One region of the Rhizobium sp. BK275 genome, then DNA from elsewhere that is predicted to be linked to it. Evidence: riboswitches for the same ligand, from Rfam matches in the RefSeq annotation. Region 1 holds a riboswitch; the other holds the start of a gene.

Region 1 (3,798 bases):
ATCTTCTTCTTTGTAATACGCGCATCCGCCACCATCTCGCGGTACTTTTCCGTCACCGATATCTCGGTGAAGGGCACGCCATAGACCCGCTCCACGTCATAGGGCGAGAAGAGGTACATATCCTCATTGTTTTTGGCGAGTTCGAAGGTGATATCAGGTACGACGACGCCGAGCGACAGCGTCTTGATGCGGATCTTCTCGTCGGCATTTTCGCGCTTGGTATCGAGGAAGCGCATGATGTCGGGATGGTGGGCATTGAGATAGACCGCACCCGCACCCTGCCGGGCACCGAGCTGGTTGGCGTAGGAGAACGAGTCTTCCAGCAGCTTCATGACGGGGATGATGCCGGAAGACTGGTTTTCGATCTGCTTGATCGGCGCACCCGCCTCGCGAATATTGGTCAGGGAAAGCGCCACGCCGCCGCCGCGCTTGGAAAGCTGCAGTGCCGAATTGATGGAGCGGCCGATCGATTCCATATTGTCTTCGACACGCAGCAGGAAGCACGAAACGAGTTCGCCGCGTTGCTTCTTGCCAGCATTGAGGAAGGTCGGGGTTGCCGGCTGGAAACGGCCGGAGATGATTTCTTCCATCAGATCGCGAGCAAGCTGTTCATTGCCTCTGGCGAGCGCCAGCGCCACCATGCAGATGCGATCTTCGTAGCGCTCCAGATAGCGCTTACCGTCGAAGGTCTTCAGCGTATAGCTGGTGTAATATTTGAATGCGCCGAGGAAGGTCGGGAAACGGAATTTCTTGGCATAGGCCTGATCGAACAGATCGCGGACGAAATTGAAGGAATACTGGTCGAGCACCTCCTGCTCGTAATAGCGCTCGGTGACTAGGTAATCGAGCTTTTCCCTGAGGTTGTGGAAGAACACCGTATTCTGGTTCACATGCTGCAGGAAATACTGCTTGGCCGCCATGCGGTCCTTGTCGAGCTGAATCTTGCCCTCGTCGTCATAGAGGTTCAGCATCGCGTTCAGCGCATGATAGTCCAGCGCTTCCACTGCCTTGAGCGGTTTTGCCCCCGCATCCCGCGTCAGGTTTGTCCCCGTGTCCAAAATCGTCCCATCCCGTCTTTGACATTGGCGACATCCTCGGCAGTTCCCAGAAGCTCGAACCTGTAGAGATACGGCACCTGGCACTTCTGCGAGACCACGTCGCCGGCAAGCCCGTAGGTCTCGCCGAAATTGCTGTTGCCCGCTGCAATCACGCCGCGGATGTTGGAGCGGTTTTCCGCATCGTTGAGGAAGCGGATCACCTGCTTGGGTACGGCGCCCTTGCCACCGTCCCCACAATAGGTGGGCGAGATCAGCACATAGGGTTCGCGGATGTGGATGTCTTCAACGCCGACGGGAATGCGCGCCGCGCGTAGTCCCAGCTTCTCGACGAAACGATGGGTATTCTCGGACCGGCTGGAATAATAGACGATCAGGCCCATCGCTCTTCTCCAATCAGGAGAGGGCGCTGATCATGTCGGGACGGAAGCCCGCCCAGTGGTTCTCGCCGGCAACGACAACAGGAACCTGCATGTAGCCCATGCCGCGAACGCGATCGAGCGCGTCGGCATCCTCGGAAATATCGATGATCTGATAGTCGACGCCCAGACGGTCGAGGGCACGGTAGGTGGCGGTGCACTGAACGCAGGCAGGCTTGCTGTAAACGGTAACGCTCATCATGTTCCTCGTGATGTCAATGGATTCCGGACGCAATACTGGGATCGGGCGCCTTACGGCGTCCGGGGCAACGCTTGATGATGATCTTGCAGAGTTGGCGTTTAAACGCCTGAAATTATCCCTTGCAGGATTTGCGCGGGCGGCGGCCTTGACGTTCTCGACATAACTTCAACCCCGAAGTGCTCATGCGGACGTTCGGGGCAGCGTAACAGGACGGATAGATTCCGCTTTCATGCACGCGACCTTCCGGACATCCCGCCCGTGGACGTTTTATTCAAGGCAGGTCTCCTGGCTTACGGGTCGAAGCCCCTGCCCCAGCCTTCCCAAAGCGTCATGCCTCAGTGACCCGAAATCGGACAGTTGCTCGCCGCTTACAGTTGCGGGGGCAGCTCCGGCTTTGTCGCGCCGTCATGGCGAAACGCACCGTATTCCCGTCTTAGCCCCCGACCCTCACGAATCGAAGGAACCTTGAACACTAGATATAGTACGCGAATCCCGGTTTGCGTCAACGGATGGTTTGTGCATCGCGTTACGGGATGTTTGAAATCGCTGCATTCCTGTGAAAAACGTGGTTAACAAATGATCAAGAAAACAGGCAGTGGAGACGGCTGGGAGGAAGAGAGCAAGCCTGTAGCCGCTTCGCGATTTTTGCTTCGGGATTCATGCCCGAATCGTGATGTGGCGTCGCGCAAAAGGCACGCCTGTTGTTGCTGAGGCAGCTCCAGTTAAGGCACCGAACTGGCTCCTTGCTCCAGATCGGCGGATCCCGAGAACAGTGATGTGGCAAGCGTGCCCCTGCCGCATCACGCTGCCAAAGAAATCCTTACGTCCTTATCCGAAGAAGGCGAAGCGCGTTCATCGTCACCAGCACGGTCGCGCCCGTATCCGCCAGGATCGCCGGCCACAGGCCAGTGATGCCAAGGATGGTGGTGACGAGAAACACCGCCTTCAGCCCGAGCGCGATAGTGATGTTCTGCATGATATTGCGCATCGTCCGCTTCGAAAGGTCGATCATGCGCGCCACGTCGCCGACACGTCCATGCAGCACCGCCGCATCCGCCGTTTCCAGCGCCACATCGGCGCCACCGCCCATGGCAATGCCGACATCGGCAGCCGCAAGCGCCGGCGCATCATTGATGCCGTCACCGACCTTGGCGACGAAAAGCCCTTCGCGCTTCAACTCGCCGACAATGCGCTGCTTGTCTTGCGGCAGAAGCTCGCCGCGCCAGTCGATGCCGAGATCGCCGGCAACGGCAGCGGCCGTGCGCTTGTTGTCGCCGGTCAGCATAATGGCGCGCACACCGGCCGCCTTCAGCGCCGCAACGCCGCTCTTTGCGTCCTCGCGCGGCTCGTCGCGCATGGCGATCAGGCCGGCAGCGACGCCATCGATCAGCAGCACCGAAACACTTTTGCCCGCGCCGTTCAGGACAGCGACCTGCTCATCCTGCCCCTCATTCAGCGCCCCACGCTCACGCGCAGCCGGCGGCGACAGGAGATCGAGCGTCTCGCCGCCCACCTTGCCCGTCACACCCTTGCCCGGCAGCGCCTCAAGTTCGAAAGCCGGCGGCATAGGTGCACCATCGGCCCTCGCCCGGTTGAGGATCGCCAGCGCCAGCGGATGGCTGGAGCCCTGCTCCAGGACCGCGGCGCGTGACAGCACCTGCGCATCGGGACGTCCAAAGGCAATGATATCGGTTACCTGCGGCTTTCCCGCGGTCAACGTGCCCGTCTTGTCAAAGGCGACGGCCGTCACCTTGCCAAGCGATTCCAGAACCGCGCCGCCCTTCATCAGCAACCCGCGGCGCGCACCCGCCGAAAGCGAGGCGGCAATGGCTGCAGGCGTCGAAATGACCAGAGCGCAAGGGCAACCGATCAGCAGGATCGCAAGGCCCTTGTAGATCCATTCGCCCCAAGCCGCACCCGTCAGCAGCGGCGGCAGGATCGCCACCAGGACCGCCACGACGACAACACCCGGCGTGTAATAGCGCGAAAAGCGGTCGATGAAGCGCTCCGTCGGCGCCTTGGATTCCTGCGCCTCCTCCACCAGCTTGACGACGCGGGCAATCGTATTGTCCTCGGCAGCGGCCGTCACGCGAACACGCAATGCTGCATCGCCATTGACCGT
Region 2 (3,798 bases), on a different contig from region 1:
TTACGCGCCGGCTCCGAGCATCGAAGAGCAGGCCATGCGCAGCGACACGTTCATCCCGCTCGGCGGCGGCGAGCGCTACGGCCTGCCGCGCGCCGAAATGCTCTCGCCCGTCAGTACCATCTGCGTGCGCACCTGCGATGGTGGCTTCTTCCCGATCAGCAACAATGCCACCTCGGTCGATTTCGACCGTGATGCCGCGACCTGCGCGAAGATGTGCCCCGGCGTCGAAACGGAACTCTTCTATCGCGACGTTTCCAGTACCGAGACCTCGAACATGATTTCGACGGCAACGGGAACGCCCTACAGCGCGATGAAGAACGCCTTCGCCTACAAGACCCGTGCACCTGGCGAAAAATCCGCCTGCTCCTGCAATCTGTCTGCCTATTACGAGCAGATGCGAAAGAGCCAGGCCGCCTATGCGCCGACGCCCGAGCCGAAGGGCTCGATCACCGCGATCCAGACGGAAGCGCCGAAGGCGGCTAGCACCCCGCCTGCCCCCCCGCCGCAGGTGGCGGATCGCCCCTATGATCCCTCTGCCAGCAAGGTCCGGCAGGTCGGGCCGCAATTCCTTGCCGGCGATGAGGGCAAGATCGATCTCGCTAATCCGGCGACATCCGGCCCCCAACCTCAACAGCAGTAGTTACCGGCTCACGGTCTGATCGTCCCCAGCCGTCATGGAAGACGAGATCTTCCAGCGGCATGCGTTGCCGCCAGCCTTTGACCGCCAGTTCCGGCTGGTCATAGAGCCGGTCGACGAAGCCGGCGCAGAGCCAGGCCACGACTTCGATATGATCGGGAATGCCGAGGATTTCCTTCAGGTCGCCCTCACGAAAAATGCTGACCCAGCCGATGCCGACGCCTTCTGCTCGCGCTGCGAGCCACAGGTTCTGGATGGCACAGACGGTGGAATAGCTATCCATGCGCGGATTGTGCGTGCGCCCGAGCACCACGCTGCCGCTGCGGGTGGGGTCGCAGGTCACGCAGATGCCGAGCGCCGCCTCCACGATGCCCTCGAGCTTCAGCGAGCGATAGGCCTGCCGCCGCTCGCCAGTAAACATCAGGGCCGCCTCCTCATTCGCCCTCGCAAAGGCATCGCGCACCTGCGCCCTCACCTCGGCACTCTTCACCAGAATGAAATTCCACGGCTGCATGAAACCGACCGAAGGCGCGTGATGCGCCGCCGTCAGCAATCGCGTGACGAGATCATCAGGCAGGGAGTCGGGCAGGAACTGGCTGCGCACGTCGCGCCGCGTCGTGATGGCATGATAGACGGCCTCGCGTTCGGCCGCAGAAAAGCTGGATGCCGGGCAAACGGCATCATCAATGGGTCGCATCGTCAAATCCCCAACAACGCAACCGCCCGCCGTCCGCGCGGGTTGGGTCTATCTTGCCAGGCCGGTCTTCTGACTTGGCGTCATCCACTTGGCCGCAGCCTTCCCGGCCTTGCGGCCAGTGGCGTGGTGAGCGGCAAGCGTCGGCCTTACAGCGTTGGGCACGTTCCGGTCTTGCACCGGATTCCCGATTCTCCCGCTTGTGACGGCGGGCACCTGACGGGCGATCTATGGCGTGGAAACGGCATGGCAGCAAGTCAATTCAGCGAATAGGCCTGGAACGGAACTGCATCTCCGCCGCTGCCCGCTAAGGGGCTCTCACCTGTAAAATTCTGCGTGACAATTAGTTTCCGCATCGCTACATAGCCTGCATGTCGATCTCGTCCGTCTACGCATCGCGATTTTATTCGTACCGCTGCTTCCAGCGGATGCGGGTCTGTGCGTAACCAAAACTAACGCGACGACAACCCGAACAGCCGCTAGTCTACCTGGCGGCTTTTTTGTTCCGCACGGTATGACCAAACAGGAGAGCATGCCGTGACTGACACTATTGATGATCTGCGCATCGTCGAGATCACCCCGCTGACCAAACCTGCCGATATTATCAAGGAAATCCCGCGTGACCGCGCGATTACCAGGACCGTGACCAGCACGCGCGACACGATCCACAATATCCTGACCGGTCAGGACGACCGCCAGCTGGTCGTCATCGGCCCCTGCTCGATCCATGATCCGGCAGCCGCCCGTGAATATGCGTCACGGCTCGTCGAGCAGCGACGACGCCTGTCCGGCGAGCTCGAAATCGTCATGCGCGTCTATTTCGAAAAGCCTCGCACGACCGTCGGCTGGAAAGGCCTGATGAACGACCCGCATCTCGACGGCACCTACCGCATCGAGGAAGGCCTGCGTCTCGCCCGCCGCCTGCTACTCGACATCAACGCCATGGGCCTCCCGGCCGGCTGCGAATTCCTCGATACGATCACGCCGCAATACATAGCCGATCTCGTCAGCTACGGCGCCATCGGCGCGCGCACGACCGAAAGCCAGATCCACCGCCAGCTCGCCTCGGGTCTCTCCTGCCCGATCGGCTTCAAGAACGGCACGGATGGCGGCGCGCGCATCGCGCTCGATGCCATAGTAGCAGCCTCCCAGCCCCACCACTTCCCGGCTGTGACCAAGGACGGACAGGCGGCGATTGCCTCCACCCGCGGCAACGAGGACTGCCACATCATCCTGCGCGGCGGCAAGCGCCCGAATTACGAGGCGGCGGATGTGCAGGCTGTGATCGCTGAGGCCGTCAAGCTCGGCGTCGATCCGCGCATCCTCATCGATGCCAGCCACGCCAACAGCAGCAAGGACCCGATGAACCAGCCGAAGGTCGTCCGCGACGTTGCCGGCCAGATCGTCGCCGGCAACGACCATATCAAGGGCATGATGATCGAGAGCAATCTCGTCGCCGGCCGCCAGGATCTCGTTCCCGGCAAACCGCTCGTCTATGGCCAGTCGATCACCGATGGCTGCATCGGCTGGGATATGTCGGTCGATGTACTCGAGGATCTGGCAAAGGCTGTGCGCGATCGCCGCAAGGCAGCCGTCGCCGCCTGAGTCGCCGTATCGGTTGCCGCAGGTACCCCGCCGCTTATTCACAGGGCGGTGGGGGTGTCCCGCTGGTATTTCATGGCTTTGGTAATGGATGTTATTCGAGCTTCGGCACGGCGGGCATGGCATCCACCAACAAGTCGCAGCGTCTAAGGCAGATCACAAAGCTGCCCTATAAATTCGCTGAAATTTCGCTGGTTTACCCGGTCTATTCACCTGCGGCGCTGTCGATGCCGACACGAATTGCCGATACTAAATTCGCCATCCCGATCGATTTTCAGGCTGGAATAGAGGTCAATCCGGTTCAAGCGCTGACAGGCCTTGCAGCTCGTACCCCTTCCTTTGGGGCGGCGTCAACATATCAAGAGAACTTGCCGGACATACGTTCCACGATATCTCCGGCGAGGCAAATCATCTTGTCTAGGGTCGCCTGCACGTCATTGCCAGCAAAAGGAAGGTTATCCCCGAACACAGTGGTGACGTCTCCCTTCTGCAGATGTCGGCGGTACTCCGGATCAACTGGTACCCGGCCGCCACTTCTTTCAAGCAAGCGCTGCGAAGCCCCACCTGTGCCGCTGAAAAAAGCGATATTTTGACCCATAACTTCGCTTAGGTGCGCACCGAGGTCGAATTGCATAAAAGTGCACTCGACAACGGGAAGAAGCAGCAAATGCTTGTCAGCTATATCGAGGTCATGGAGACCGCGAAGTAAGTCGTCTCCACCACGATAAGGCGAAAGAAACAGAAATTCTTGCTGAACATCTTCCCCCAACCGACGAAGCTCCCCGTTTAGGACCAGATCTTCGTAATCGGACTTAGTTGCCGCAAAGGGAAATTTCAGCTTGGCGGTGCTCTTCCCGCGGATACG

What was found. A riboswitch is a leader RNA that binds a small molecule or an ion and turns the genes downstream of it on or off. The one in region 1 is predicted to bind cobalamin.
Region 2: another riboswitch for cobalamin. It lies ahead of bluB (5,6-dimethylbenzimidazole synthase); the one in region 1 lies ahead of nrdH (glutaredoxin-like protein NrdH).

Annotation. Positions count from the first base shown of each region.
Region 1 is NZ_JACHZL010000008.1:379,786-383,583, forward strand. Features, by position in the region: gene nrdE (class 1b ribonucleoside-diphosphate reductase subunit alpha) at 1-1,058, opposite strand, end outside; gene nrdI (class Ib ribonucleoside-diphosphate reductase assembly flavoprotein NrdI) at 1,037-1,438, opposite strand; gene nrdH (glutaredoxin-like protein NrdH) at 1,452-1,673, opposite strand; cobalamin riboswitch at 1,934-2,159, opposite strand; gene FHT82_RS25300 (heavy metal translocating P-type ATPase) at 2,497-3,798, opposite strand, start outside.
Region 2 is NZ_JACHZL010000007.1:257,877-261,674, reverse strand. Features, by position in the region: gene FHT82_RS22495 (DUF2865 domain-containing protein) at 1-640, shown strand, start outside; gene bluB (5,6-dimethylbenzimidazole synthase) at 600-1,334, opposite strand; cobalamin riboswitch at 1,376-1,566, opposite strand; gene FHT82_RS22485 (3-deoxy-7-phosphoheptulonate synthase) at 1,869-2,936, shown strand; gene FHT82_RS22480 (hypothetical protein) at 3,292-3,798, opposite strand, start outside.